Regions from separate parts of the Microbacterium aureliae genome, predicted to be linked through region 2. Evidence: predicted binding sites of a transcription regulator. Region 2 holds the regulator's gene; each other region holds the start of a gene.
The links. The regulator HrcA, encoded in region 2, represses chaperone genes, less so after heat shock. The targets are predictions, from matches to a motif close to TTNGCACTCGNNNNNNNCGAGTGCNAA.
Positions count from the first base shown of each region.

Region 1: groES (co-chaperone GroES) is a predicted target of HrcA. The motif match lies at 2,846-2,872, and genes of this name have one in related genera.
Region 3: ACYVF4_RS05845 (Hsp20/alpha crystallin family protein) is a predicted target of HrcA. The motif match lies at 6,499-6,525, and genes of this name have one in related genera.

Region 1 covers NZ_BAAGWW010000002.1:867,830-877,803, forward strand. The annotation lists gene rimI (ribosomal protein S18-alanine N-acetyltransferase) at 1-29, shown strand, start outside; gene tsaD (tRNA (adenosine(37)-N6)-threonylcarbamoyltransferase complex transferase subunit TsaD) at 26-1,102, shown strand; gene ACYVF4_RS10165 (hypothetical protein) at 1,099-1,560, shown strand; gene ACYVF4_RS10170 (THUMP-like domain-containing protein) at 1,529-2,782, opposite strand; gene groES (co-chaperone GroES) at 2,955-3,251, shown strand; gene rarD (EamA family transporter RarD) at 3,468-4,418, shown strand; gene ACYVF4_RS10185 (metal-sensitive transcriptional regulator) at 4,681-5,007, opposite strand; gene ACYVF4_RS10190 (heavy metal translocating P-type ATPase) at 5,004-7,259, opposite strand; gene ACYVF4_RS10195 (heavy-metal-associated domain-containing protein) at 7,259-7,471, opposite strand; gene ACYVF4_RS10200 (ABC transporter substrate-binding protein) at 7,679-8,962, shown strand; gene ACYVF4_RS10205 (ABC transporter ATP-binding protein) at 9,275-9,974, opposite strand, start outside.
Region 2 covers NZ_BAAGWW010000001.1:236,233-246,206, reverse strand. The annotation lists gene holA (DNA polymerase III subunit delta) at 1-613, shown strand, start outside; gene rpsT (30S ribosomal protein S20) at 765-1,025, opposite strand; gene ACYVF4_RS01205 (alpha/beta fold hydrolase) at 1,140-1,859, opposite strand; gene lepA (translation elongation factor 4) at 1,936-3,801, shown strand; gene ACYVF4_RS01195 (DUF1990 family protein) at 3,861-4,511, shown strand; gene hemW (radical SAM family heme chaperone HemW) at 4,519-5,736, shown strand; gene hrcA (heat-inducible transcriptional repressor HrcA) at 5,836-6,879, shown strand; gene dnaJ (molecular chaperone DnaJ) at 6,935-8,050, shown strand; gene ACYVF4_RS01175 (16S rRNA (uracil(1498)-N(3))-methyltransferase) at 8,055-8,792, shown strand; gene ACYVF4_RS01170 (HIT domain-containing protein) at 8,817-9,164, shown strand; gene ACYVF4_RS01165 (PhoH family protein) at 9,208-9,974, shown strand, end outside.
Region 3 covers NZ_BAAGWW010000001.1:1,199,737-1,209,710, forward strand. The annotation lists gene ACYVF4_RS05820 (dihydrofolate reductase family protein) at 1-95, opposite strand, end outside; gene ACYVF4_RS05825 (hypothetical protein) at 512-1,231, opposite strand; gene ACYVF4_RS05830 (hypothetical protein) at 1,228-3,456, opposite strand; gene ACYVF4_RS05835 (DUF2207 domain-containing protein) at 3,561-5,357, opposite strand; gene ACYVF4_RS05840 (MarR family winged helix-turn-helix transcriptional regulator) at 5,457-5,894, shown strand; gene ACYVF4_RS05845 (Hsp20/alpha crystallin family protein) at 5,965-6,423, opposite strand; gene ACYVF4_RS05850 (hypothetical protein) at 6,823-7,881, shown strand; gene ACYVF4_RS05855 (L-serine ammonia-lyase, iron-sulfur-dependent, subunit alpha) at 8,068-9,735, opposite strand; gene ACYVF4_RS05860 (VOC family protein) at 9,758-9,974, opposite strand, start outside.

The DNA of each region.
Region 1 (9,974 bases), on a different contig from region 2:
CGGCCGCGACCGGGGGAGTGTGCACGTGAACCGCGACGAGCCACTGGTGCTCGGCATCGAGACCAGCTGCGACGAGACCGGCATCGGGATCGTCCGCGGCCGGACCCTGCTCAGCAACACCATCGCCAGCTCGATGGACGAGCACGCCCGCTACGGCGGGGTGGTCCCCGAGGTCGCCGCCCGCGCCCACCTCGAGGCGCTCCAGCCGGCGATCGCCGCCGCGCTCGCCGAGGCGCAGGTGGAGCTGGCGGATATCGACGCGGTCGCCGTCACCAGCGGTCCCGGGCTGGCGGGGGCCCTCATGGTGGGAGTCGGCGCCGCGAAGGCGCTCGCGGTGTCGCTGGATCGCCCGCTGTACGCGGTGAACCACCTCGTCGGCCACATCGCGGCCGACATTCTGTCGCCCGCGCCGACGGCGCCCATCGAGTACCCGACGGTGGCGCTGCTGGTCAGCGGCGGCCACACGTCGCTGCTGCTCGTGCGCGACCTCACCTCGGACGTCGAGATGCTCGGCGAGACCATGGACGACGCCGCGGGCGAGGCGTTCGACAAGGTCGCGCGCCTGCTCGGCCTGCCCTACCCCGGCGGCCCCCAGATCGATCGCGCCGCCGCAGCCGGCGATCCCCGTGCCATCGCGTTCCCGCGCGGGCTGTCGCGCGCGAGCGACATGGCCCGCCACCGCTACGACTTCTCGTTCTCGGGCCTCAAGACCGCCGTCGCCCGCTGGGTCGAGCAGCGGCAGGCGGCCGGCGAAGAGATCCCCGTCGCCGATGTGGCGGCATCCTTCCGTGAAGCGGTCGTCGACGTCCTGGTCACCAAGGCGCTCGCCGCGTGCGCCGACCACGGCGTGCCGCGCCTGCTCCTGGGGGGCGGCGTCATCGCCAACAAGCGGCTGCGCGACGTGGCGCTCGAACGGGCGGATGCCGCGGGCGTGACCGTCCGGATCCCCCCGCTGTCGCTGTGCACCGACAACGGCGCGATGATCGCGGCGCTGGCCGCCGAGCTCATCCGGTCGGGGCGCCCGCCGTCGACGCTGGAGTTCGGCGCGGACTCGACGCTGCCCGTCACCGAGATCCAGGTCGCCCGAAAGGGGGCCGCATGACGGACTCGCGAGCTCATCTGCCGGTCGAGCCCCCGTCGCCCGACGTCGAGGCGCGCGCGGCGTCGTCCGCGCTGCCCGGCCAGCACCGGGGCGGCTTCTCGCGGCTGCCGACCGGGCCCGTCGACGTGACGGTGCCGAGCGGCCCGACGATCGACACCGACGCGGTGTGGGCGCAGGTCCAGCCGGCCGGTCCGCAGCGCGGGCTGTCGGGATGGGCGCTGGCCTTCGCGGTCATGGGACTGGCCGCGTCGCTCGTGGTGGGCTGGGGCTTTCCGATCGGCATCGTCGCGGTGATCTCGGGCATCCTCGCCCTGCGCCGGCCGACCGAGAGCCGCCCGGTGGCGGTCTGGGCGATCGTGCTCGCCGCGGTGTCCCTCGTCTACAGCGCCGGGTGGCTGTGGTTCGCCGCGACACAGGCGAACCTGCTCAGCGCGGTCCCGATGAATCTGTTCCGCTGACGCGATCGGCCAGGATCGCCACCCGCGACGACCCGACGCGCGTGAGCAGCAGCGTCGCCGACTCGTCACCGCGCAGCTTCAGCTTCGTGCGCAGGGCCGCGGGGTCGACGTCCACGCCGCGCTTCTTGATCTCGAGCCGGCCGATGCCGCGGGCGCGCAGCGCCTGCCCGAGCGCCTTGGTGTCGGCGGGCAGGGTCTCGCGCACCCGGAACGACTGCACGAACGGACTCGTCACTGCCGCGTCGCCGGTGAGGTACGCGATCCGCTCGTCCAGCATCCCCGCCTCGAGCTCGCGCGCCACGTCGCCGATGAGCCGCGCCCGGATCACCGCGCCGTCCGGCTCGTGCACGAACGCCCCGAGCTCGCGCGCGGGCTCGTCCACGGCATCCGCCGGGGCGGTCAGCTCGAAGGCCTGATCGCCGCGCATCACCAGGGCCGCGCGCGTCACCCCCGGCCGCGCCAGGACGCCCGACCACAGCACGAGCTCGATCGTCGAGCCGTCGGCGCTCACCCACTGCGCCTCGAAGCCCTCCGGCAGCAGGTCGCGGTCCATGCCCGGACCCAGCTTGATGCCCGCCGGCACGCGCCGCGCCAGGTCGAACACCCACTCCAGCGACGGCGACCAGTCCTCGTGACCGGTGCGCGAGGTCTCTCCGTGCCCGGCGGTTCGCCGCGCCGGATCCAGCCACACCGCCTGCGGCCCGAGATCGGCGGATGCCGGGCCCCCGGCATCCGGGAACAGCTCTGCGGCCGCCGCCTCGGCGGTCGCGTGCCGCACCCGCGCGTCGTCGCCGAACGGGGCGAGGTTGTAGGCGGCGATCGCGGCGGTCACCTCGTCGGCGTCGACGGCGTCGACCTCGATCCCGAGGGCGGCCATCCCGAGGGCGTCGCCGCCGATGCCGCAGCCGAGGTCGGCGACCCGGGTGATGCCGGCGTCCCGGAACCGCGCCGCGTGGCGAGCGGCGACCCCCAGCCGGGTCGCCTGCTCGAGACCGGCGCGCGTGAACAGCATCCGCCCGGCGAACGGGCCGAACTTCGCCTCGCCCTTCGCGCGGAGCCTCGCCTGCCCCACGACGGCCGACACGAGATCGGGGGAGTGGCCCGCCTTCCGCAGGCGCGACACGGCGCGGGCGACATCCTCGGTCGACGTGACGGGACCGAGATCGTCCAGCAGCCGCAGGCCCGCGGGGGTGAGCAGGGCGGTCAGCTCGGCCATCTCCATCGACCCAGCCTATGCGGGTGCGAGCCCCTGTCCGCGGGCCCGGCCGACGGCATCCGCCCGGCTTTGGCACTCACGTTGCAAGAGTGCCAGTCGCTTGCCTAGACTCTCGTTAGCACTCTCAGCGTGTGGGTGCTAACGAGTCTTGATTCTCAAGGAAAGCAGAGGTAGACCCGTGTCGGTTTCCATCAAGCCGCTCGAGGACCGCATCGTCATCAAGCAGGTCGAGGCCGAGCAGACCACGTCCAGCGGTCTGGTCATCCCCGACACCGCCAAGGAGAAGCCCCAGGAGGGCGAGGTCGTGGCGGTGGGCCCGGGCCGTATCGACGACAACGGCAACCGCGTCCCGCTCGACGTCGCCGTCGGCGACCGCGTCATCTACAGCAAGTACGGCGGGACCGAGGTCAAGTTCGGCGGTGACGAGTTCCTCGTCCTGTCGGCCCGCGACGTCCTCGCGGTCGTCGTCCGCTGACACTTCCCGCGTTCCGCGCAACGCGACGCAGAGGGTCGGGTGCTTCGGCACCCGGCCCTCTTCTCGTGCGCCGTGGCAGTCTTCCTGCGCATGTCGGCAGGCGGCGCGCGATGCCGCGGCCGATTCCCGCCGGATCGACCCCCGCGGCGGTCGTAGGCTGATCGGGTGACGCCAGAGCCCCACCCCGACACGACCGCACGGACCGGCGGGGTCGCGGTGCCACCGGCATCCGTCGGCGAGCAGGATGCCGCTCGCGAGCGTTTCCTGGGCGGGGTGTACGCCTTCACCGCCTACGTGCTGTGGGGGTTCCTGCCGCTGTACTTCCTGGCGCTCGCACCGACGGGGCCGTGGGAGGTCGTCGCGTGGCGGATCCTGCTGTCGCTGGCCTTCTGCGCCGTGCTGCTCACGGTCACGCGGACGTGGCCGAAGCTGTTCGCGATCCTGCGCAACCGGCGGCTGGTGCTGTGGACGGTGCTCGCTGGGGCGGTCATCTACGTCAACTGGCAGGTGTTCCTCATCGCGACCCTCACCGGTCACGTGATCGAGACCAGCCTCGGGTACTTCATCAACCCGATCTTCACCGTGCTGCTGGGCGTGCTGCTGCTGCGCGAGCGGCTGCGGACGACGCAGTGGGTCGCGCTCGGGATCGCCGGCGTCGCGGTCGCCGTCATCATCGTCGGCTACGGGTCGTTCCCGTGGATCGCCCTGACGCTGGCCTGCTCGTTCGCGCTGTACGGGCTGGTGAAGAAGCGCATCGGCCCCTCGGTCGACGCCGTCAGCGGCCTCACCTTGGAGTCGCTGTGGCTCGCGCCCGTCGCCGTCGCCCAGGTTGTCGCGGTGGCCGCGACGACGGGGCTCACGATCGGCACCCTGGGCGCGTGGCACACCGTGCTCATCCTGCTCGCCGGGGCCATGACGGCCGTGCCGCTGCTGTTCTTCGCCGCCGGGGCGCGCCGTGCGCCGCTGACGCTCGTGGGACTGCTGCAGTTCGTCGCGCCGATCATGCAGTTCATCACCGGCGCCTGGATCCTCGGCGAGCCGATGCCGCTGGAGCGCTGGATCGGGTTCGCGCTGGTCTGGCTGGCGCTGACCGTCCTCACGGTCGACTCCCTCGTGGCGGCCCGCCGGTCGCGGACCGCGGTGTCCGACGTCGCCGAGCTCACCTGAGCCTGGTCGCTCCGGTGCCGGTGCGCCGGCGAGGAGAAATGAGGCTGGGAAGGATGCCGCGCGCGGGCCGCATCCTCACGGATGCGCATCTCCTATCCGGCTGGCCGCGACTGACCGGCGGCGCACCCGGGCGAGAAGTCCGCGCCCGGTGCGCCGGCGAGGAGAAGTGAGGCTGGGAAGGATCCCGGGCGCGGGCCGCATCCTCACGAGTGCGTATCTCCTAGCCGGGGCGCCACGGCGCCGGCGGCGCGCGCCCGGGGACCTACCGCACGAGGCGGGCGATCGCCTGCGAGGCCTCGGTGATCTTGGCGTCCGCCTCGGCGCCGCCGGCGCGCGCGGCATCCACCACGCAGTGCCGCAGGTGGTCGTCGAGCAGCCCGAGCGCGACGGCCTCGAGCGCCGACGTCAGCGCCGACACCTGCGTGAGGATGTCGATGCAGTACTTCTCGTCCTCGACCATCTTGGCGATGCCGCGCGCCTGACCCTCGATGCGCTTCAGGCGGTTGAGGTACTTCGCCTTGTCGGTGATGTACCCGTGGTGCGAATGATCGACGGTGATGTCAGCGGATGCCGGTGCTTCGAGAGTCATGACTGCTCCAGACGAGGGGTGGGGCGGAAGCGCCGCAGGCGCAGGCTGTTGCCGACGACGAAGACGCTCGAGAACGCCATCGCCGCGCCGGCGATCATCGGGTTGAGCAGCCCCAGCGCCGCCAGCGGGATCGCCGCGACGTTGTAGGCGAAGGCCCAGAACAGGTTGGCCTTGATCGTGCCGAGGGTCGACCGCGAGAGCCGGACGGCCTCGGCGGCGCTTCGCAGGTCGCCGCGCACCAGGGTGATGTCGCCGGCCTCGATGGCGGCATCCGTGCCCGTTCCCATCGCCATGCCGAGATCGGCCTGCGCGAGGGCGGCGGCGTCGTTCACGCCGTCGCCGACCATCGCGACGACCCGGCCCTCGTCCTGCAGCGCCTTGACCACGGCGACCTTGTCGGCGGGCAGGACCTCGGCGGTGACCCGCTCGATCCCCACCTCGCGCGCGATCGCGGCGGCGGCGGTGGCGTTGTCGCCGGTGAGGAGCACCGGCTCGAGGCCCAGGGCGCGCAGCTGCGCGACCGCTTCGGCGCTCGTGGGCTTGACCTGGTCGGACACGACGAGGACGCCGCGCGCCTCGCCGTCCCACGCGACGGCGACAGCCGTGCGGCCGAGGGACTCGGCATCCGTCATCGCCTTCTCGAGCTGTGCGGGAAGCGGCACCGCCCACTCGGCCAGCAGCGCGCGCCGCCCGACGACGACGGCGTGCCCGTCGACGACGCCGGTCACGCCGTGGCCCGCGTGGGACTGGAAGGACTCGACGGGGGCGAGGTCCTCGGCCGCGTCGGCGATCGCCCGGGCGATGGGGTGCTCCGAAGCGTGCTCGACCGATCCGGCCAGCCGCAGCAGCTCGGCGGTGTCGACGCCGGGGGTGGGAACGGCATCCGCGAGCGACATCCGTCCGGTTGTGACGGTGCCGGTCTTGTCGAGCACGACGGTGTCGACCCGGCGCGTGGACTCCAGCACCTCGGGACCGCGGATGAGTATGCCGAGCTGCGCGCCGCGGCCGGTGCCGACCAGCAGCGCCGTCGGGGTGGCCAGGCCGAGCGCGCACGGGCACGCGATGATGAGGACGGCGACGGCGGCGGTCACCGCCGACGCGAGCGGCCACCCGAGCGCCAGCCACACGACGAGGGTGGTGACGGCGATCGCGACGACGATCGGGACGAAGACCCCCGAGATGCGGTCGGCCAGCCGCTGCACCTCGGCCTTGCCGGACTGCGCCTCTTCCACCAGCCGCGCCATCTGCGCCAGCTGGGTGTCGTCGCCCACGCGCGTCGCGCGGACGACGAGGCGTCCGCCGGCGTTGACGGTAGCGCCGATGACGGCGTCTCCGGGCTCGACCTCGATGGGCACCGACTCGCCGGTGACCATCGAGGCGTCCACCGCCGACGACCCCGAGACGACGACGCCGTCCGTCGCGATCTTCTCGCCGGGTCGGACGACGAACTCGTCGCCGACCAGCAGTTGCGCGACCGGCACGCGGATCTCGGTGCCGCCGCGCAGCACCGCGGCGTCCTTCGCGCCGACGTCGAGCAGCGCACGAAGAGCCGCCCCCGCGCGCCGCTTGGAGCGCAGCTCGAAGTAGCGGCCCAGCAGCACGAACGTCGTCACGCCGGCGGCGACCTCGAGGTAGATGTCGCCCGCGCCGTCGGAGCGCTGGATGGTCCACTCGAACGCGTGGGTCATTCCGGGCATGCCCGCGTGTCCGAGGAAGAGGGCGTACAGCGACCACAGGAAGGCCGCCGACACGCCCATCGAGACCAGGGTGTCCATCGTCGCCGCGCCGTGGCGCAGGTTCACGCCCGCCGCGCGATGGAACGGCCATGCGCCCCACACGACGACCGGCGCCGCGAGCGCCAGCGACGCCCACTGCCAGTAGGTGAACTGCAGGGCGGGCACCATCGCCAGGACGATCACCGGGACGGTCAGGATCGCCGAGCCGATGACCCGCTGGCGCAGCCGCACCAGCTCCTCGTCCACCGGCTCCGCCTCGGGGGCCGCCTCCCGCGGGGGAGCGGGCACCGCGGCGGTGTAGCCGGTCTTCTCCACCTCGGCGATGAGCGCGGCGGCGTCCATGTCCGCCGGCACGTGCACGACCGCCTTCTCGGTGGCGTAGTTCACGGATGCCGCGACTCCCGGCATCCGGTTGAGCTTCTTCTCGATGCGCGCCGCACACGACGCGCACGTCATGCCTCCGATCTGGAGTTCGACGCGCGCGCCGGGCCCGGTCGCCGACGCGGGAGCGGACATCAGGCGCGGACCGCCTGGTAGCCGGCCTCATCCACGGCGGCGATGACGTCGGCGTCGGCGAGCGGGGCCTCGGACTCGACGACGAGGGTGCCGGACTTGGCGCTCACCTCGACGCCGGTGACGCCGGCCAGCTGCGAGACCTCGCTGCGGACGCTCGACTCGCAGTGCCCGCAGGTCATGCCCGTCACGGTGTACTCGTACTTCTCGGTCATGTCATCACCTTTCGCTTCGTGAGCGATACCCCTGAGGGGTACCGATCATCGAGTGTATACCTCTCGGGGGTATGTCCGGTCCGCCGGGACCCTCGAATCCCGTTACACATCGTTAACGAATGGCAACATTCGCGAGCGATGCGCGCGGTTAGGTTTGTGGGAACTGGGGGCCCTAGGGCCTGCCCGACTCATACAGCAAGGAGCACAATGAGCGTCTTCTCACGTTCGCGCGCCGGCAAGGTCCTCGGCGGCATCGCCGCGGTCGGCGTCAGCGCACTCGTCCTCGCCGGATGCGCCTCAGGTGACGGGGGCGGCGGCGGCAATGCCACCAACGGCCCCGCCGAGCCTTCCGAAGAGATCAGCCTCAAGATCGGCACCGCCCTGCCCCAGACCGGCAACCTGGCCTTCCTCGGCCCGCCCGAAGAGGCCGGCGTCGCCTTCGCGGCAGCGCAGATCAACGAGGTCTCCGAGGACACCGGGCTGACCCTGGACGTCGTCTACGGCGACTCGGGCGACACCGACAACAAGGCGTACGAGACCGAGATCCCGCGTCTGCTCGGCGAGAACGTGTCTGCCGTCATCGGCGCGGCGTCCTCGGGCACCTCGCTGCAGTTCATCGACCAGCTGGTCGGCGCGGGCGTCATCCAGTTCTCGCCCGCCAACACCTCGGACGCCTTCACCACCTACGAGGACAACGGGCTGTACTTCCGCACCGCCCCCTCGGACGTGCTGCAGGGCGAGGTGCTCGGCAACCTGATCGCCGAGGACGGTGTGCAGAAGCTCGGCATGATCGTGCTGAACGACTCCTACGGCACGGGCCTGGCCAAGTACGTCACCGAGGCCTTCGAGGCCGCCGGCGGCGAGGTCGTGGCCGCGCCCACCTACAACACCGGTGACACCACCTTCGACGCGCAGATCGCCGAGGTCGTCGCGGCCGACCCCGACGCGATCGTCCTGATCACGTTCGAAGAGGTCGCCACGATCCTGCCGAGCCTGCTCGGCGAGTTCCCCGGCGACAAGCTGTACTTCGTCGACGGCAACCTCTCGAACTTCGGCGACGAGCTGCCCGAAGGCTCGCTCACCGGCGCCAAGGGCACCCTGCCCGGTCTGTCGATCGACACGCTGACCGACTTCACCTCGAGCCTGGACGCCTTCCTCGAGGAGGAGGGTGAGGACGCGCTGACCGAGTACAGCTACGCGGCCGAGTCCTTCGACGCCACCGTGCTGCTCGCGCTGGCCGCCCTCGCGGCCGGCTCGAACGACCCGGCGGCCATGGCCGAGAAGCTCATCGAGGTCTCGGGCGGCGCCGGTGAGGGCGAGAAGTGCTCGACCTACGCCGAGTGCGCCGAGATCATCGTCGGAGGCGGTACCGCCGACTACGACGGCATCTCGGGCCCGATCACGTTCAACGAGGTCGGCGACCCGACCGAGGCGTCGATCGGCATCTACGAGTTCGGCGAGGACAACAACTACTTCGCCTACGAGGGCTGAGTCCCGCTCGATCGTGGGGGCCCCGGATCTTCGGATCCGGGGCCCCTTCGCGTACCCGCGGCGCGGGGGCTGACGCTACTTGCGGTCATTGGGGCGGTTGGTGACGGATGCCGTCAACCCGGCCAGCTCGCGCCGGCCCGGCGGCCCCGGAGTTGACGCCGTTCGCGGTCACGGGGGCGGTTGGCGACGGATAGCGTCAACTCAACCGGCGCCCGTCCCACGTCCACCCACCCCGACGGCGACGGAGGTCCCGCGACGGCGCGCACGAGAGGGGGCGGATGCCGTCGGCATCCGCCCCCTCATCGACACCGCTCAGGTGCCCAGCGTGCCCAGGTACAGCTCGGTGACCTTGGGGTCATTCAGCAGGTCGCGTCCCGAGCCGGTGTAGGCGTCCCGGCCCTGATCGAGGACGTAGCCGCGGTCGCAGATCTGCAGGCAGCGCCGCGCGTTCTGCTCGACCATGATGCAGGTGACTCCGGCCTTGTTGATCTCGGACACCCGGATGAACGCCTCGTCCTGGCGGACGGGCGAGAGGCCCGCCGACGGCTCGTCGAGCAGCAGCACCTTCGGGTCCATCATGAGAGCGCGGCTCATCGCCACCATCTGGCGCTCACCGCCCGACAGTGATCCCGCGCGCTGCTTGAGGCGCTTCTTCAGCTCGCCGAAGATCCCGGTGACGAACTCCAGCCGCTCGGCGTAGGCCGACGGACGCTGGTAGAGCCCCATCTGCAGGTTCTCTTCGATCGTCAGCGAGGGGAAGACGTTGTTCGTCTGCGGGATGAACCCGACCCCGCGCGAGACGAGCTTGTTGGCCTTCAGCCCGGTGATGTCGTCGCCCTCGAGCGACACGCGGCCGTCGCGGATGTTCACCTGCCCGAAGATCGCCTTGAGCAGCGTCGACTTTCCGGCGCCGTTCGGGCCGATGATGCCGATGAGCTCGCCCTTGTGGGCGACGAGGTTGCAGCCGTTGAGGATGTTGACCCCCGGCAGGTAGCCGGCGTGGACGTCCTCG
Region 2 (9,974 bases):
CGGCGTCGAGATCGCCTGCCCTGCGATCAAGCGCGAGGGGGAGCGGTTCGACTTCGCGGCGGGGGAGTTCCAGGCCGCTGGGCGCCGCATCGCCCCGACGGCCCTGCGGACCCTGGTCGCCGCGTTCGCGGACGACGTCACCGAACTCGCCGCGGCGTGCCAGCAGCTGATCGCCGACGTCGACGGCGACATCACCGACCAGGTCGTAGAGCGCTACTACGGCGGCCGGGTGGAGACGTCGGCGTTCACCGTCGCCGACACCGCCATCGCCGGACGCTACGGCGAAGCGCTCCTCGCACTGCGCCACGCGCTCGCCTCGGGAGCGGATCCGGTGCCGATGGTGGCGGCGATCGCCTCGAAGCTGCGCATCATGGCGCGCGTGGCGGGCAGCCGCGAACCCGCGGCCGCACTGGCCGGGCGTCTCGGGATGAAGGACTGGCAGGTCGACCGGGCGCGACGGGATCTGTCCGGCTGGACGGAGTCCGCGCTGGGCGCGGCCATCCAGGCCGCCGCACGCGCGGACGCCGAGGTCAAGGGCGCCTCGCGGGATCCGGTGTTCGCACTGGAGCGGCTCGTCACGGTCATCGCCACGCGCGGCGACGGCCTGGTCTGACGCGACGGGCTGGTCTGACGCGACGGGCTGGTCTGACGCGACGGGCTGGTCTGACGCGACGGGGCCGGTCGGCGCGGCGGCCCGGCGGGTCCGCGGGCACGACGACGACGGCCCGCCCCCTGGCGGGGACGGGCCGTCGGTGCGTACCGGCTCAGAGAGCGGCGACCTGCTTCGCGATCGCCGACTTGCGGTTCGCAGCCTGGTTCTTGTGGATGACGCCCTTGCTCACAGCCTTGTCGAGCTTCTTGGCGGCCTTGACCAGCGCCTTCTCGGCGGCGGCCTTGTCACCGGCGGCGACGGCCTCGCGGGTGCGGCGCACCTCGGTCTTCAGCTCGCTCTTGACGGCCTTGTTGCGCTCGTGCGCCTTCTCATTGGTCTTGTTGCGCTTGACCTGCGACTTGATGTTCGCCACGTGTCGACGTTCTTTCGTTCGGAGTTGATCGATGGTGTTGCCGAGTGGCAGGAGAGGGATGCCGCACGGCGGTCGTGAGGGAAGAACCCACACGCAAGCCAATCAGCGAGTTTATCAGGTCTGCTCGAGTGTCGTGATCGCCAGCTCCAGCACGGCGTTGAACACGGTGGGACGCATGGCGGTGACCAGATGGCTGGTGCGCGGGACCACGATGAGCTCCGCATGCCGTGCGACCTGCAGGAACAGCCGTTCGTTCACGCGCAGCTGGTCGTACTGGCCGTTGACGAACCAGATCGGCGCCTCGATGCGCCGCAGGGCGGCCAGCAGGTCGAGGACCGACAGGCTCCGCAGGGCGATGTCCTGCGTGTCGTAGGCGTATCCGCCCGCGCCGAAGTCCGCCCGCGTCTCGGCGGGGAGCGTCCGGTCGAGCACCTGGTCGGCGAGCCACTGTCCTCGCCCGGGCAGCCGGTCGAATCCGCGCGCGAGCAGCCGGTACGTCGCCAGGCCCACGCCGCGGGGGATGGCGGTGCACGAGGCGGCGATGAGGCCCGCCACCGGAGGCGCGCTCTCGCTTCCGGCGTACTCGATCGAGACGAGGCCGCCCATCGAATGGCCCACCAGCAGCACCGGGCCCCGGTCCGCCGCGGCCCGCACCGCCTCGTCGACGGTCCGCAGCGCGGACTCCAGGGTGAAGGTCTCGCTCATGCGGGTCCCGTGCCCGGGCAGGTCGACGGCGGTCACCGGATTCCCGCGGCGCTGCAGGTAGGACACCTGCGAGCGCCACATGGTGGCAGACGTGCGGATGCCGTGCACGAGGACCACCTGCACCGCCATGCTCCCACGGTACCCAGCACCCATCCCGCCGGGCGCACCGATGGGCCCTCCGGGCGCCCGGTAGAATTCTGCGGACATGTCACCCCGCGCCCTCACCTCGCTCGAGCCTGCCGCCACGCCCCCCGAGCGCATCCGCAACTTCTGCATCATCGCCCACATCGACCACGGCAAGTCCACGCTGGCCGACCGCATGCTGCAGATCACCGGCGTCGTCTCGGACCGCGACATGCGCGCGCAGTACCTCGACCGCATGGACATCGAGCGCGAACGCGGCATCACGATCAAGTCCCAGGCGGTGCGGATGCCGTGGGCCGTTCCCGCGGACGGCGGCGCCGAGCCGGTGTACGCCCTGAACATGATCGACACCCCCGGGCACGTGGACTTCACCTACGAGGTCTCGCGCTCGCTGGCGGCGTGCGAGGGCGCGATCCTCCTGGTGGATGCCGCGCAGGGCATCGAGGCGCAGACCCTCGCCAACCTGTACCTCGCGCTCGAGAACGACCTGCAGATCATCCCGGTGCTCAACAAGATCGACCTGCCGGCGGCGGACCCCGAGAAGTTCGCGAACGAGCTCGCGGGGCTGATCGGCGGCGACCCCGACGACGTGCTCCGCGTCAGCGGCAAGACCGGCCAGGGCGTCGAAGAGCTCCTCGATCGCATCGTGCGCGACATCCCCGCTCCCGTCGGCGACGCCGACGCGCCCGCGCGTGCGATGATCTTCGACTCCGTCTACGACTCCTACCGCGGTGTCGTGACCTACGTGCGGATGGTGGACGGCAAGCTCGAGCCGCGCGAGCGGATCCAGATGATGTCCACCCGCGCGACGCACGAGCTGCTCGAGATCGGGGTCTCCAGCCCCGAGCCGACCCCGACGCGCGGCCTCGGCGTCGGCGAGGTCGGCTACCTCATCACCGGGGTGAAGGACGTCCGCCAGTCCAAGGTGGGCGACACCATCACCAATGCGCGCAAGCCTGCGGCCGACCCGCTGGCCGGCTACACCGACCCGAAGCCGATGGTCTTCTCGGGGATCTACCCGATCGACGGCAGCGACTACGCCGTGCTGCGGGAGGCCCTGGACAAGCTGAAGCTGTCGGACGCCTCCCTGCAGTACGAGCCCGAGACCTCGGTGGCCCTGGGCTTCGGGTTCCGCTGCGGGTTCCTCGGCCTGCTCCACCTCGAGATCATCACCGAGCGCCTGTCGCGGGAGTTCGACCTCGACCTCATCACCACGGCGCCGTCGGTGACCTACGAGGTCACCACCGACACCGGCGAGAACGTCGTCGTCACCAACCCCAGCGAGTACCCCGACGGGCGCGTGGCCGAGGTGTCCGAGCCCGTCGTGAAGGTCGGCATCCTGCTGCCCAAGGACTACGTGGGCACCGTGATGGAGCTCTGCCAGTCCCGACGCGGGTCGCTGCTGGGAATGGACTACCTGAGCGAGGACCGCGTCGAGCTGCGCTACAACATGCCGCTCGGCGAGATCGTGTTCGACTTCTTCGACCAGCTGAAGTCCAAGACGCAGGGCTATGCGAGCCTGGACTACGAGCCGGCGGGCTCCCAGACGGCGGACCTGGTGAAGGTCGACATCCTGCTGCAGGGCGAGAAGGTGGACGCCTTCAGCTCGATCGTCCATCGCGACAAGGCGTACGCGTACGGCCTGATGATGACCGAGCGGTTGCGCAAGCTCATCCCGCGGCAGCAGTTCGAGGTGCCGATCCAGGCGGCGATCGGCGCGCGCATCATCGCGCGCGAGAACATCCGCGCCATCCGCAAGGACGTCCTCGCCAAGTGCTACGGCGGTGACATCACCCGCAAGCGCAAGCTCCTCGAGAAGCAGAAAGAGGGCAAGAAGCGCATGAAGATGGTCGGGCGCGTGGAGGTTCCGCAGGAGGCGTTCATCGCGGCGCTGTCCGGCGACGTCGAGGGCAAGGAGAAGAAGTAGCCTCTCGGCCCGCGCCCGCTCACACCGGGCGCGCAGGGGCCGCGGCTACGCTGGAGACCATGCGCCGCGGGACGTTCAGGGACGAGACGGTCGACTACGCAGCCGTGGGCGCCACGCAGGCGCCCGATCTCATGCAGTATCCGCCGGAGCGGAGCGTCCCGGCCGAGGAGTCCTGGCGCATCGGCAGCGGCGAGTCGCGCTTCCAGACCGCCTCGGACGCCCTGATGTCTTGGGCGGCGCTCCGCGGAGCGGGGCTGCGCCTGACCGATGTGCGCCCGGCATCCGGCCCGATGTACTCGGGCGTGAGTTTCGACAGCGAGGGCAATGCCGTGGCTCCGAGCCGCACGGACGCCGATCAGCGCTTCGATCAGGACGGCACCCCGTACGTCGCCGCCGGCACCACCGTCACGGTGGACGGCCGCGTGGCCGGACACCGTGCGTCGGGCGAGCTGCGGGTCATCCTCGCCGTCGACGAGCCGCGCCGGGTGGGGTACGCCCTCGGGACGGTGAGCGGGTCGGTGGTCAGCGGCGAGGAGTCCTTCATGCTCGACTGGCTCGACAACGACGAGGTGTGGTTCACCGTCCGCGCCTTCGACGCGCCGTCCTCCGTGCTCTACCGGCTGCTTCCGGCGATGGTCAAGCGCCGGCGTCGCGGGCTGTTCACCGGCTACCTGCGGGCGATCTCGCCGCTGTACGCCACGCCGGCGTGACCCGCTGATGCCCTCCGCGCTCCCGGACGGCGAGCCGGTGCCGCCCGGCGGCGTCCTTCCCGCCGACACCCACGTCGACCCGAGCACGCCCTTCGGGGTGTACCTGCACGTGCCGTTCTGCCGCGTGCGCTGCGGCTACTGCGACTTCAACACCTACACCTCTTCGGAACTGCGCGGTGCGCGCCAGCAGGACTACGCCGACGAGGTTCGGCGCGAGATCGACCTCGCCCGCACGGCCCTCGAGGCGGTGGGCCCGCTGCGGCCCGCCGCGACGGTGTTCTTCGGAGGCGGGACGCCCACGCTCCTGCCCGCCGGAGACCTCGGCCGGATGCTCGAGGCGGTGACGGCGGCGTTCGGCCTCGACCCGGACGCCGAGGTGACGGTCGAGGCCAATCCCGACACCGTCACGGGCGAGTCCGTCGCCCTGCTCGCCGAGGCGGGGGTCACGCGGCTGAGCATCGGGATGCAGTCGGCCGTGCCGCACGTCCTGCACACCCTGGACCGGACGCACGAGCCCGCCAACGTGGCCGCCGCCGTCCGCGCCGCGCGGGGCGCCGGCCTCCAGGTCAGCCTCGACCTCATCTACGGCACGCCCGGTGAGAGCCTCGAGGACTGGCGGCGGACGCTGGACGAGGCGCTCTCGCACGCCCCGGACCACGTGTCCGCCTACGCCCTCATCGTCGAGGAGGGGACTGCCCTTCACCGCCGCATCCGGCGCGGCGAGGTCGCGATGCCGGACGACGACCTGCAGGCGGACATGTACGAAGAGGCGGACGCCGCCCTCGCCGCGGCGGGCTACTCCTGGTACGAGGTGTCGAACTGGGCGCGCGGCGACCGTTTCCGCTCCCGGCACAACCTCGCGTACTGGCGCGGGACGGACTGGTGGGGTTTCGGTCCCGGCGCCCACAGCCACATCGCCGGCACGCGCTTCTGGAACGTCCGGCATCCCGCCGCGTACGCCCAGCGCCTGGCCGCCGGGCATTCCCCGGCGCAGGGGCGGGAGCGGCTGAGCCCCGAGGCGCGTCACGCGGAGCGGGTGCTGCTGGGTACGCGCATCCGGGACGGGCTCGATCTCGGCGAGCTGACCGCGCAGGCGCGCACCGCGGTGGCCGCGCTCATCGCCGACGGTCTGCTCGAGGGCGCCGCCGCCGTTCGCGGCCGGGCGGTGCCGACGCTGCGCGGACGGCTGCTGGCCGACGTCGTCGCCCATGCGCTGACCCGGTGACCGGCATCCGGAGGGAATGCCCCGCGGTTCTCGCGAACCCCCGGCCCGGACGGCGGTAGGATTGGCACTCGCGCAAGAGGAGTGCCAGCGAGGGAGACGATGGTCAGCGAACGGGGTCTGCAGGTGCTGCGCGCGATCGTCCAGGACTACGTGGACACGCGCGAGCCGGTCGGCAGCAAGGCGATCGTGGAGCGCCACGCCTTCGGCGTCTCTGCCGCCACGATCCGCAACGACATGGCCCTGCTCGAGGACGAGGACCTCATCGTCGCCCCTCACACCTCCTCGGGGCGCGTGCCCACCGACAAGGGCTACCGCGTCTTCGTCGACCACCTCGCCGAGCTGCGCCCGCTCAGCCCCGCCCAGCGGCACGCCATCGCGTCGTTCCTGGACGGTCCCGGCGATCTGGACGACGCGCTGGCGCGCACGGTGCGTGCGCTGTCGCAGCTGACCGGCCAGGTCGCCATCGTCCAATACCCCTCGTTCGCCCGCGCGACCGTCTCGCATGTCGAGCTCGTCCAGCTCGGCGGGGGGCGAATGCTGGTGATCGTCGTCACCGACACCGGGCGGGTCTCGCAGCGTCTGGCGGTCGTGCACGACGACTTCGACGAGTCGGAGCTCGCCCGCATGCGCGCCGAGATCGGCACGATGCTCGTGGGGCGCGCCGTCCGCGACGGCGTGCAGCGCATCGACGAGCATCTCGCCGGCGCCGCCTCGACGGCGGGAACCGGCCGTCACGCGGCGACGGCGGCCGTGCTGCGGGTCGTCGGCGAGGAGCTCGAGGGCTTCCGCCAGGACCGTCTCGTCATGGCCGGCAGCGCGAACCTCGCCCGGCGCGAGGCGGACTTCCGCGGCAGCATCTACCCGCTGCTCGAGGCCATCGAGGAGCAGGTGACGCTGCTGCGCCTGATGGGTGAGATGGTCGCCGACGAGCAGGGGCTGGCGGCGAGCATCGGACGCGAGAACGAGCCGTTCGGCCTGGGCGAGGCCTCGGTGCTCACCAGCGACTACGACGCCACGGGGGAGCGCGCCCGCGTCGGCGTGCTGGGCCCCACGCGCATGGACTACCCGACGAATCTGGCGGCGGTGCGGGCGGTGGCCCGCTACCTGACCCGGCTGCTGGAAGAGGACGAGGGCGCCCGCTGAGAGCGGGCGACCCCCAGGACGATGCCGCGCCGGGTGCGCGGCCAGGAAGGCGAAAGTGGCTGACCACTACGAGGTTCTCGGCGTCTCGCGGGACGCGACGGCGGACGAGATCAAGAAGGCGTACCGGCGGCTGGCCCGTCAGCTGCATCCCGACGTGAATCCGGGGGAGGACGCCTCCGAGCGGTTCAAGCTCGTCACCCACGCGTACGACGTGCTCAGCGACCCCGAGCAGCGGGCGCGGTACGACATGGGCGGCGACTCGCCCTTCGGCGGCGCGGCCGGCGGCTTCAGCGGCTTCGGCGACATCTTCGAGACGTTCTTCGGCGCCGCCGCCGGCGGCGCGCGCGGCGGCCGCCCGCGGTCGCGTCGCGAGCGCGGGCAGGACGCCCTCGTCCGGGTGACCCTGGAGCTGGGGGACGTGGTGTTCGGCGTCCACCGCGACATCGAGGTGGACACCGCGGTGCTGTGCGAGACCTGCGAGGGCTCGTGCTGTCAGCCGGGCACGTCGCCGGTCACGTGCGACATCTGCCACGGCAGCGGTCACGTGCAGCGACAGGTGCGCAGTCTGCTGGGCAACGTCGTCACCAGCCAGCCCTGCGCCGTGTGCCAGGGCTACGGCACCACGATCCCGTACCCGTGCGCGACGTGTCAGGGGCAGGGCCGGGTGCGCGCCCGCCGCACCGTGTCGCTGGAGATCCCCGCCGGCGTCGAGACCGGCCTGCGGCTCCAGCTCCCCGGCTCGGGCGAGGTGGGCCCGGCAGGCGGCCCGCACGGCGATCTCTACGTCGAGGTCACGGTGTCGCCGCACGAGGTCTTCAGCCGGGACGGCGACGACCTGCTCGCCACCATCGAGGTATCCATGCCCGACGCGATCCTGGGCACCACGACCACCATTTCGTCGCTGGACGGCCCCGTCGACCTCGAGCTGCGCCCCGGCGTACAGGCCGGTGACATGCTGACCATCAAGGGGCGCGGCATCACGCCGCTGCGCGGCACCCAGCGTGGCGACCTCAAGGTGGGAGTCCACGTCGTGACCCCGACGCGGCTGGATGCCAAGGAGCGCGCTCTGATCGAGGAGTTCGCCCGCCGCACGAAGGCCCCCGGCCCGCGCCTCGCGGAGTTCCACCAGGGCCTGTTCGCGAAGCTCCGCGACCGATTCCGCAACGGCTGATCCGGTGGCGCTTCACTTCGTCGCGGACGACGCCTCGTCGGTCGCCGCCGGCGGCACGATCGTGCTCACCGGCGCCGAGGCGCACCACGCCGCCGTGGTGCGGCGGGTCCGCGTCGGCGAAGAGGTCACGGTGGGTGACGGACGGGGCACGTGGCTGACCGGCGTGTGCGCCGAGGTCTCGCCGCGCGAGGTGTCGGTCCGGGTGAGCACGCGCCGCGACGTGCCCGCCGCGGCGCCGCGCGTCGTCCTCGTGCAGGCGCTGGCCAAGGGCGATCGCGACGAGCTGGCCGTCCAGGCGGCGACCGAGCTCGGCGTCGACGAGATCCTGCCCTGGCAGGCCGCCCGCAGCGTGTCGCGATGGGAGGGCCCGAAGGCGCAGAAGGGGCGCGACCGGTGGACGTCGATCGTCCGGGAGGCCGCCAAGCAGGCGCACCGGGCCTGGGTCCCCGACGTGGCGGCGCCGGTCACGACCGCCGAGCTCGCCGAGCGCGCGCGTCGGTCCCGGATGCTGGTGCTCGACCCCGCCGCCGATCGTCCGCTCTCCGCGGTCCTGCGAGAAGCTCCCGAGCAGGGCGAGATCGTGCTGGTCGTCGGGCCCGAGGGCGGCATCACCGAGCAGGAGCGGGAGCGCCTGGTCGAGGCGGGTGCGACCGCCGTGCGCCTGGGCGACACGGTCCTGCGCACCTCGACGGCGGGGCCCGCCGCCCTGGCGGTGGTCGGCGTCGTGCTCGGCCGGTGGTGACACCGCCTCGTTAGACTGGCGGGTATGAGCGAACCGTCGATCTTCACGCGCATCCTGCGGGGAGAGATCCCCGCCGACATCATCGCCGAGACCGAGAACGCGTTCGCGATCGCCGACATCGCCCCCCAGGCGCCGGTCCACCTGCTGGTGATCCCGAAGTCCCAGGAGTACCGCGATGTCGTGGAACTGGCAGCCGGAGACCCGGACCTTCTCTGCGAGCTGATCGGGCTGGCGAACTCCGTGGCCGCGGAGCACTCCGACGGCGATTTCCGCCTGGTGTTCAACACCGGCCCGCGGGCGGGGCAGACGGTCTTCCACGTGCACGCGCACGTGCTGGCCGGTGGACTGGAAGAGAAGAGTGTCGGTGCCTGACGATTCGCCCACGACGCAGCGCGTCTACGCCGACGGCGTGGCCATGGTGCAGCTGCTCGGTCCGCAGGACAGACTGCTGCGCGTCGTCGAGAAGGAGCATCCGGACGTCGATGTGCTGGTGCGAGGCAACGAGATCACCCTCACCGGCGACGCCGACGCCGTGGCGGCCGCCCGCCGCCTCGTGGACGAGCTGCTGGAGATGACCCGCGCCGGCCAGGGACTCGATCCGGCCGACGTCGCCTCGTCCAGCCGCATCCTGCGCTCCGACGGCAGCCCCCGTCCGTCCGAGGTGCTCGGCGAGGCGGTGCTGTCCTCCCGCGGCAAGGTCATCCGGCCCAAGACCCTCGGCCAGAAGGCGTATGTCGACGCCATCGAAGAGAACACCATCGTGTTCGGCATCGGTCCCGCCGGCACCGGCAAGACCTACCTCGCCATGGCCAAGGCCGTCCAGGCGCTGCAGCGCAAAGAGGTGAGCCGGATCATCCTCACCCGTCCCGCCGTCGAGGCGGGGGAGCGTCTGGGCTTCCTGCCCGGAACCCTCACCGACAAGATCGACCCCTACCTGCGACCGCTCTACGACGCGCTCAACGAGATGATGGACCCCGAGCTGGTGCCCAAGCTCATCGCCACGGGCACCATCGAGGTGGCGCCGCTGGCCTACATGCGCGGCCGCACGCTCAACGACTCCTTCGTGGTCCTCGACGAGGCGCAGAACACGACCCCCGAGCAGATGAAGATGTTCCTCACCCGGCTCGGGTTCGGAACGCGCATGGTCGTCACCGGCGACATCACCCAGATCGACCTGCCCCA
Region 3 (9,974 bases), 960 kb from region 2:
AGCGCGCGCCCGGGAACGGGGAGGGTGATGACCCCCTCGGGATCGGCGACGAAGCCGTCGAGCGAGACGAGCATGCCGTACACGATCCGCGCCATGACGCCCTCCGCCGCCGGCGCACAGGGGCGCCGTGCGACCGAACGCTACGCCGCCCCTGCGACACCGGCAAGCGCGCGACCGCCCGGATCCTGGGTGTCGCTGATGCACCGGCAAAGAATCACAGAAAGATAACGAGAAACCCTTGTCGTCGTTACCTCGCCGTTATACAGTTCTAGAGCGGTAGTTGTTTTGCTGTGGCAGCTGCCGACATGTGATTGCAGGACACTCTTGGTGCAAGGGAAAAGGGCCGGTCGGATGCCTCTCCGACCGGCCCTTACTCTGTGGGCGCTTCGTCTCGCTCCGCTCGCTCAGCGACCGGGAGCAGGGCACGCTTCGTCTCGCTCCGCTCGCTCAGCGACCGGGAGGGTCGGATACCGGGCCCTGAGTGAGGAGCGGAGCGACGAGACGAAGGGTCTCACCGCACCGGATCGCCGGTGAGCATCGCCCGCAGCCGCTCATCGCCCGCCGCGGCGAGCGCCTGCGCCCGACGCGGATCCTCGGCCGACGCATGCGGCGGCATCACGGCCGCGACCGCCGGCACCGCCTCGGCCGTCCACTCGACACCCTGACCGAGCGCCAGTCGCGCGAGCGCGCTCGTCGCCCGGTCCGGGCTCTCCGCCAGCACGGCAAGACCCTCGGATGCCGCGCCCAGCGTCGCCGCCGACAGCAGGCTCTGCAGCACGTCGCGGTGCCCCAGGGCCCGCACGGCGGCGTCGTCCCCGGCCGCGCACGCGACCGTGACCGGCTCCGCCGCGACGACGCCCGCGGGCCCGGCGTGGAACCGCGCCGTCAGGCGATACCGCCCGGGGACCGGGAACACCGGCGCGCTGGTGTCGGTCGCGAACAGCGGCACCGACGCGACCAGCCGCTCGCCGGGCGCGAGCTGCACCCGGCGGGCTCCCGAGTCCGCCGGCCACGGCCACGCCACCCGCAAGGCTCCTGCCGGCCCGTCGACCTCGACCCACAGGTCACCCTCGACGAGGTTCAGCCGCGCGTTCGCCTCGACGGCGGTGCCGGCATCCGGCCCGTTCTCGAGCGACACCTCCCCGAGGACACACCGTCCGGGCGCGGCCCCGCCGGGCAGCGTCAGCCGAAGCTGCAGCTGCCCGGCGGCGCCGGTTGCGGGATCGCTCATCGCGCCTGCGGTTCGACGAAGTCGGCGACGATGCGGGCGGCCTCGGCCGCTTCGCGGCCTCGGGCCGATCGCGCACCGCCCTTGGCGTCCTTCTTCAGCTGCTCGACGACCTCGGTCACGACGGGCGCGTCCTTCTCGGTCGGGCTCGCCACCGTGACCGCCAGCTCCGCGACGCGCTTGGCCGACCGGCCCTTGAGCGCCAGGTCGAAGAAGTGCTGGGCATCGTCGGCGGCGACCCGGCGGACCGTGTCACCGGCGATGTCGGCGAACTCCCGCGACAGCGCGTTGGCCATCACGAGTGCCCCGGCAGCGCCGGTGTCGGTGTCGGCGTGCTGCTCGGCGAGCGCCGTCAGCACCTGGCGGGCGTGCTCGTCGGCGCCGAAGTCACCGAGCGCCATCGCGCGACCGACGCCGCGATCGAGCGTCTGCTCGCTGATGGCCACCTCGGTCTCGGTCGCCGCCGTCCGCACGTCGATCGTGACCGGGTCCGAGACGAGCGTCGTCACGGCGTCCGCGGCGAGGATCGCCGCGATCGTGTGCCGGCCGGGCTCGGTGAAGGTCACGCCCTGGTTCGTGAAGAACACCTGCACATGGTTGCTCACCGACTCACCGGGCTGCAAGGTCACCATCGGCCGCGGACCGCACCCGATGACGATGTCGAGCACCTGGTCGACCGCGCCGTCGGGCCGCGTGCGCTGGAACACCAGATCGCCCTCGGCGAGGGTGAGCAGGCTCGTGACCTCGCGCGCGGCATCCCCGGTGTTGGTCACCGTCACCTCGGCGGTGACGTACTCGCCTACGAAGGCGTGGGCGGGCATCGCGACCGACAGGCGCAGGCCGGTCTCGCCGGCGTCGCCGCCGAAACCCGACACGTCCACCGGCGCCGGAAGCCCCGACGACAGGCTGCCGTGGCCCCAGCCGAAGTTCTTCCACCCCGGGCGCACCTGCGGGTCCGGCGAATGGATGAGCGACTGGCGGTCGTGCTCCGAGAAGGCGAACGTGGCGTTGCCGGGGTAGGTGTTCGTCGACGAGGCGAACCCCATGACATCCCCGGTCTGGTTCATGATCTCGGTGCCGATCCCCGGCAGGTGCACGTCGTGCTTGGGGTGGAACAGGTTGAACGCGTGCCCCGCCTCGTGGATGAGCGTGCGCAGGAAGGCCGCCGGCACATTGTTCAACGGCTGATTGCGCGCCCCCGCCTCGATGAACGAGTCGCCGCCCAGCGTCGCGTCGGCGAAGCCGACCGCGCCCTCGCGGGGCACGGTGTCGTCGTCGAACATGACCCCGAACAGCCCGCCCTGCGCAGAGCCCACCAGCAGCCACAACCGCCACTGCTCGCCGCTGACGGCCTGCCGGTGATTGGCGAGCAGGGTCTGCAGCTCGGCGTTGGTGAGCGAGGCGTCGTTCGGGATGTTGATCTGGTCCTGCGCGACCGTCACGTCCCACCCTGCGGTGGCGTACACCGAGCGCAGCGTCACCGTCGCTCCCGAGCCCGCCACGGCGGATGCCGGGAAGTTGCGGTTGACCATCGCGTCCACCTCGATGCGGCAGCCGCGATACCTCGACGAGGTCTTCGTCGCCTTCACCTGCGACGTCGTCCCGCCGATCTGCAGGGTCCCCGTCATCACCTGCGGCGCCCACCGCACGTTGATGAGGCTGCGCCGGCAGGTGAGCGTCAGGGTTCCGGTGTCGGTCGTGGTGAACTCCTGCGTCGACCGGTTCCACAGGTGCCGCACGATCGGCACCGTGAGGGTCCCGTTGGCATAGGTCGCGCCGTTCGAGCGGAAGTACCACGAGTACTGCCCCTGCGGGAACGCGGGGTACCACGGCAGCGGCACCGGGAACAGCACCCCCAAGTCGTCCGGTTCGCCGACCCCACCGGCATCCGCCTCGTCTTCATCGCCGAAGACCGGGATCCGCGGGAACGGCGGACGCACGATCTCGGGCTCGATCGGCCCGAAGATGCGCTGGCTGTAGATGTCGCCCGACACCCGCAGCGATGACGCGCCGACCTCGATGCGCATCGGCCCCCGCACGAGCGGCTGGATGATCGTCCGCCGTTCGACCTCGAACAGCCACGATCCGTTGAGCGCACTCAGCGCGCACGGACCGGTCAGGCGGTTCAGCGGCCCCGGACGATAAGGCTCGAGCGGGATGAGGACTTCGCCGTCCTGACCGAACTCGAGCACGTCACCGGCGTCGCCGGCGTTCTGGTTGCATCCCATGATGATTCTCCCCTTCTGTGGACTCCCCCACACGAAAGAGCCCGAAGGGCGATCACTGATACATCGGATGCCGGAATCCGCCGCCGCCGGTCAGACGCCGCCGGTCAGACGCCGCCGCCACCACCTCCGCCGCCCCCGCCGCCGGCGGAGCCGCCGCCGCTCGACCCGCCCGAGGACGAGCTGGTGGAGGAGCTCGCCGACAGGTTCGAGATGCCGGACGAGAAGGCCGCGGCGTTGAACCCGTGCGTGCCGGAGTACCAGCCCGGCGAGTTGCCCTCGCCGTAGAGGACGGCGAGCTGCTTCGCCCACTCCTTCTCTTGGCCGAACACGACCGCGTACGGCAGCAGCGTCTCGTAGAGCTTGAGCATCTCGCGGGTGTCGGTCGGGTCGATCGTCACCCGTTCGGCGCCCCGCGGGGATTGCAGCATGCGGATGCGGTCGGCCTCGGCCCACTCGATGAAGACCCGGAGCCCGGCGAGGTGGTCCCGCACCTCGGCGCCCTTGGCGGTGAGGGGCTTGCGCGCGAGCATGCCCACGACGGCGAGGAACGCGATGCCGGCGGCCACGAACAGCAGCAACGGTATCGGGCCCGCGACGCCCTGCTCCATCGCCGCGAATCCGAAGAACGCGACGAGCCCGCCCGCGACGGCGGCGGCGAGGACCGGCCACGCGCGCGGCCCGGTCGGCACCTCGCGCCGCAGGCCCGACAGTTTCAGCTGCCGGTTCGCGGCCTTGATGATCTTCTGCGCCGCGGCCGAGAAGCGGGTGTCGGTACGGCCGAACTCGAATTCCTCTCCGGGCATGCCCATCGGGAACAGTCCGTCCAGCAGCATCCGTCCATCGCCGTCCGCTCGCGAGGGATCGACGAGCACGGCCGTCAGCTTCGCGCCCGAGAACAGGCGCTTCGGGCCTTCGACGATGCGGATGCTGCCGACCACCGCCTGCTCGAGCACTTCGGCCGGGATCGCCTTGGACGTCTTGCCCAGCAGCACCGCACTCTCGAGAGCGTCGACCCCCTTCGGCGGGGTGTACTCGGCGATGATCGTGGGGCGCCCCGGCTCGTCCCGCAGCCAGCGCCGCCTCACCCGGGCGGCGACGCCGACGACGCCCGCGAGCACGACGGCGGCGATCGCCTGCAGCCATCCGAACGGCGATGCGAGGTACGAGGAGTCGAAGGGCGTGAAGGTCCCCCGGTCGAACGCGACCGCGATCGTCATCGTCTCGTACGGCTGCAGGTCGGTGGTGGCGGCGGCCACGACGACGGCGCCGTCGGCACCTGCATCCGCCGTGATGTCGCACGTGTCCGTGGCACCGGTATAGCCGGCGTAGCAGGACTGCGCGCCGGTGAGGGATGCCGCCAGCTCCGCCGGCACGACCAGGCGTGCCGACACGCGCCCGAACGGCTGCCGCCACTCCTCACCGTTGACGTCCCAGTAGAACTCGTCGACGCCGGTGTCGTCGAAGAACCGCGTGACGTTCTGGAGCGTATACGTGAAGACGTATGTCTGCGGTCCGCGCACGAAGTCGTCGGCGCGCGACGTCATCGAGTAGTACCCGTCCTCACTCTCGGTCTCGGCCGGGCGCGGGTTGCCGTCGCCGTCCGTGATCGAGACGAGGTGCGGATGCAGGGGCACGTCGAAGTAGGAGTCGGGGATGCTGCGGCGCATGCCGCGGTTCTGATCGATGTCGGGGAAGACCGCGACGAACTCCTCGACGACCGTCAGGGTGCTCGTGCCGTCCTCGGCGCGGCCGAGGGTGTACTCCACGTCCATGCTCGCGAACGTGAAGTCGTCGACGTCGGCCGCGACGGCGGGCGCCGAGATCGGGGCTGCCACGGCGGCGGGTGCGCCGCCCAGCCCCACGATAAGCAGGGCGATCGCGACGGCCGCGAGGGGTGGCATCCGTGAGACACCACGCCGCCATCGGGCGGATCGGACCCCCGAGAATCGCTCCCCCATGGCCACAGCATAGAGCCGCGGATGGGGCTTACTCTTGTGCGTATGACCGACCGCCGCCTCGCCGTCGACGCCTGGGAGAGCCTCTTCCGCGCGCAGTACGAGGTCTTCGCCGAGATCAGCTGCGACTTCGACGAATCGGACCTGACGCAGGCGGAATACGACGTGCTGCTCACGGTCACCCGCGGCGAGGACATGACCGCGCGGCTGCGGGACGTCACCGCCAACATGCTCATCAGCCAGCCGAGCGTGTCGCGCCTCGTGGACCGCATGGTCGCCCGCGGGCTGCTGGTCAAGTGCGCCGACCCGCTCGACGGTCGCGGTTCGCTCGTGCAGGCCACCGAGGCGGGCGCGGCTGCCTTCCGGCGGGTCGCGTCGCAGCACGGCCGCTCCATCGCGGAGCGGATGTCGGCCCTGAGCGACGACGAACTCGCCCAGCTGCGAGATCTCACAGCGAAGCTTCGGGGACAGGCCGCGGGCTGAGCCCCCCCGCCCGGACGCGCGGATGCCGCGCCCCGGGCGGGACGCGGCATCCGGTGTTGCTGCTCGGCTCTTACTGCTCGACGGGCTGCGGTCCGTCGGCGTGGGACTCGTGCGCCTGCAGGACAGGGCCGCCCTCCTCGGTCGACACGGCGATCTTGCGGGGCTTGGCCTTCTCGCTCACGGGGATCGTGACGCTCAGGACGCCGTTGGCGTACTGGGCCGAGATGCGCTCGGTGTCGATTCCCTGGCCGAGGTTCAGCTGACGCAGGAAGCTCGCGGCCTCGCGCTCGCGGGTGATCCACTTCACGCCGTCACCGGAGGGCAGGGTGCGCTCGGCGCGGATGGTCAGCAGCTGACCGTCGACGTCGATGTCGACCGAGCCCGGGTCGATGCCCGGAAGGTCGGCGGTGAGGACGTAGTGGTCGCCGTCCCGGTAGAGGTCCATCGGCATGCGGCGCGGGCCGCGGCGCACGTCGAAGAAGCTCGAAGCCAGGCGGTCGAGGTCGCGGAACGGGTCATAGGTGGCCATGATCGTCTCCTTCAGTGGATTTGGTGTGCGGTTGTGGTCTGCAAGTTGAGTCGACTCGACTCAACTGCCACGATGTTAGCACTCTCGGGTGTCGAGTGCTAAGAGGTTTGAGGCCAGATCGCTGACGGCGAACGGATGCCGGTGGGGCTGGGTCGGCGGGGCGCTTTGGGGCTCCGGGCGCAGAGTTGACGGCATCCGTCACCACCCACCCCGGAAACCGCGCCGCGCCCCGCCCGGGCCCCGAGTTGACCGCATCCGTCACCACCCACCCCGGAAACCGCACACGCCGTCAACTCCGCGGGTCCCGCGGCTCCTGCACAGGGCACCCGCGCCGGGGAATCCGTCCACAGTCACCGCATCGAGCAGTCCAGTGGGCATCGCGCGGTCCAGCCTTGACGTGTGCCCCGCAGCCCCAGCCGACTCCCCGCCACGCTCGGCGACGACTTCTCGGTGGCGAGCGCGAAGGCAGCCGGCGTCACCGCCTCGCGGCTGCGAGCACCCGACCTCTGGGCTCCGTATCCCGGGGTACGTGTACGCGTGTCGGCGGTCACCGCCCTCGCCGCGGACGACGATCGCTCCGCCGTCGCGCGGGATGCGACGTACCGGCGCGACCACCTGCTGCTGCGAGCTCGCGCATACGCCGAACGGATGCCGCCGGGCACCCTCTTCGGCGATGTCACGGCCGCGGTGATCTGGGGCATGCCGCTTCCCCTGCGCGCGCTGCGGGGCGAGTGGGACCCCGTCACCGCCACCCATGGGCCGCGCGACCTCGACGTGGTCGCGGGGTATCCGCATCGCGCGCCGCGGACTTCGGGGACGGTCGCGTCGCAGTCGCGGTCGCCGTTGCTCGATCCGCGGGAACGGAGTGCGATGGCGGCCGTCGGCCCCGCGTTCGCGTGGGCGAGCCTCGCGACGGTGCTGTCCCTCGAGGAGTTGATCGCGGCCGCGGATGCCCTCGTCCACATCCCGCGGACGTCGGACGGGCAGCATCGTGACCCGGATGCCGCGAAGGCGGGCCTCGCGGCGCTTCACGCTGTGGCCCAGACCGGCGACCTCGCCGCCCGGCGAGCGATGGCAGAGGCGTTGCCGCACGTTCGCGTCGGAAGCGCCTCCAGCCCCGAGACGGCCCTGCGCCTCGGCATCCTGCGGGCGGGCCTGCCCGAGCCCACCCTGGACTACGAGGTGCGCCAGCCGGACGGAAGCCTCGTCGGTGTCACCGAGTTCGCCTTCGAGCGGTGGCGCGTGCTCGTCGAGTACGAAGGCGATCACCACCGCACCGACCGCGCCCAGTGGCACCGCGACATCCAGAAGCACCGGGAGTGCGCCGCGCTCGGCTGGACGGTCCTGCGCATCGCCGCGCGCGACACCCAGCCGACCACGGATGCGGCTATCGGCCTGATCGCCGGTGCGCTGCGCCGCGCGGGCTGGGCGGGCGAGGGCGGCGGGACGCCGAGTTGACCGCATCCGTCACTACCGGCTCCGGTGACCGCGGATGGCGTCAACCGCTCCGGCGCTGCAGGCGCCGAGCTGACGGCTTCCGCGGCTACAGGCGTCGATAACCGCAGACGGCGTCAACCCGCTGGCCCACCGGCGGGCCGAGTTGACGGCATCCGTCGCCATCGCGCGGCATGACCGCGAACCGCGTCAACACTCGATGACGTTGACCGCGAGACCGCCTTCGCTCGTCTCCTTGTACTTCGTGGACATGTCGATGCCGGTCTGACGCATCGTCTCGACGACGGCGTCCAGCGACACGTAGTGCGAGCCGTCGCCGCGCAGCGCGAGCCGGGCGGCCGTGACCGCGGTCGACGCCGCGATCGCATTGCGCTCGATGCAGGGGATCTGCACCAGGCCGCCCACCGGGTCGCACGTGAGGCCCAGGTGGTGCTCCATCGCGATCTCGGCAGCGTTCTCGATCTGGCGGTTCGTGCCCCCCATCACCGCGGTCAGGCCGCCCGCGGCCATCGCGCAGGCCGATCCGACCTCGGCCTGGCAGCCACCCTCGGCACCCGAGATGGACGCGTTCGCCTTGAACAGCGACCCCAGCGCGGTCGCGGTGAGCAGAAAACGACGGATGCCGCGCCGGCGGTTCGCCTCGGCCACGTCCTCGTCGGAGGTCGGGGTGGGCGACGCTTCGTCTCGCCCTGCGGGCTCGCTCAGCGACCGCGCTTCGTCTCGCCCTGCGGGCTCGCTCAGCGACCGCGCTTCGTCTCGCCCTGCGGGCTCGCTCAGCGACCGGGGAGAGGGCCCGGGCTCGCTCAGCGACCGGGCGGGACCGCTCGACGACCGGGGGGAGGACGCGGGCTCGGCCCCGGAACCGGCGCCGAAGCCCAGCAGCGCGCTGCCGACGAGCTCGCCGTAGGGGGTGACGGCGTTTCCGGCGCCGAGGCCGGAATCCGCCAGGAACCGCCACCAGTACATCGCGACGGCGGGCAGGATGCCGGCGGCGCCGTTGGTGGGAGCGGTGACGACCCGCCCGCCGGCGGCGTTCTCTTCGTTGACGGCGAGCGCGAAAGCGCCGAGCCACTCACCCGGAAGCTCGCGGTGCCCCGACGCCTCGGCGGCCTCGAGCTGCTCGCGGATCGCCGACGCCCGCCGCTTCACCCGCAGCATGCCGGGCAGCTCCCCCGGCGTCCGGAGCCCCGCGTTCACGCAGGCGGCCATGGCATCCCAGATGGCGTCGAGGCCCGCGGCGACCTCGGCTTCGGTGCGCAGCGCCTCTTCGTTCAGCCGCGCCGCCTCGGCGAACGTGATGCCTCTCTCGTCGCACTGCTCCAGCAGCTCCTCGGCCGACGAGAACGACAGCGGGAACGGATGCGGGGCGACCTGCGGCGCTGCACCCTCGCGGCGGATGAATCCGCCGCCGACCGAGTAGTAGGTGTCCTCGGCGATCACGTCGCCGTCGGCGGACCGGGCGGTGAGCGTCATCGCGTTCGGGTGGCCGGGCAGCCGCGTGCGCGGCGCGAACTCCACGTCCGCCCGCACGAACGGCACCGCGCGCTCTCCGGCGAGCAGCAGGTCCTCGCCGTCGGCCCATCCCGACCACGCCGCGCGCACGGCGGCCGGGTCCACGGTCTCGGGTTCGAGCCCCTTCAGCCCCGCGACGACCGCGTCGGGCGTGCCGTGGCCGATGCCGGTCGCCCCGAGCGAGCCATAGAGGACGCACGAGACGCGGGACACCGACGGAAGCAGACCCTGCTGCCGCAGCCGCACGACGAAGTCATGGGCGGCCCGCATCGGACCGACCGTATGGGAGCTCGAGGGTCCTACACCGATGGAGAACAGCTCGAACGCCGAGACGTAAGCGCTCACTGCACCAGGCTACGCCGTCGGCTCACGGCCGCTGAAACGCCACGAGCCCCACGAGGTTGCCGTCGGGGTCGCGGACGAACGCCTGCCACTCGTCGTACCCCGCAGGCCCCAGCGTGTCGTCGTCGTGGTGGAAGATGACGTGGGGCTCGGTGTCGACGTCGGCGCCCGACCGCTCGAGCGCCTCGTGGACGTTGTCGACCTCGAGATAGATGAGGCTCGACGGCGCCCCGCGATCGAGC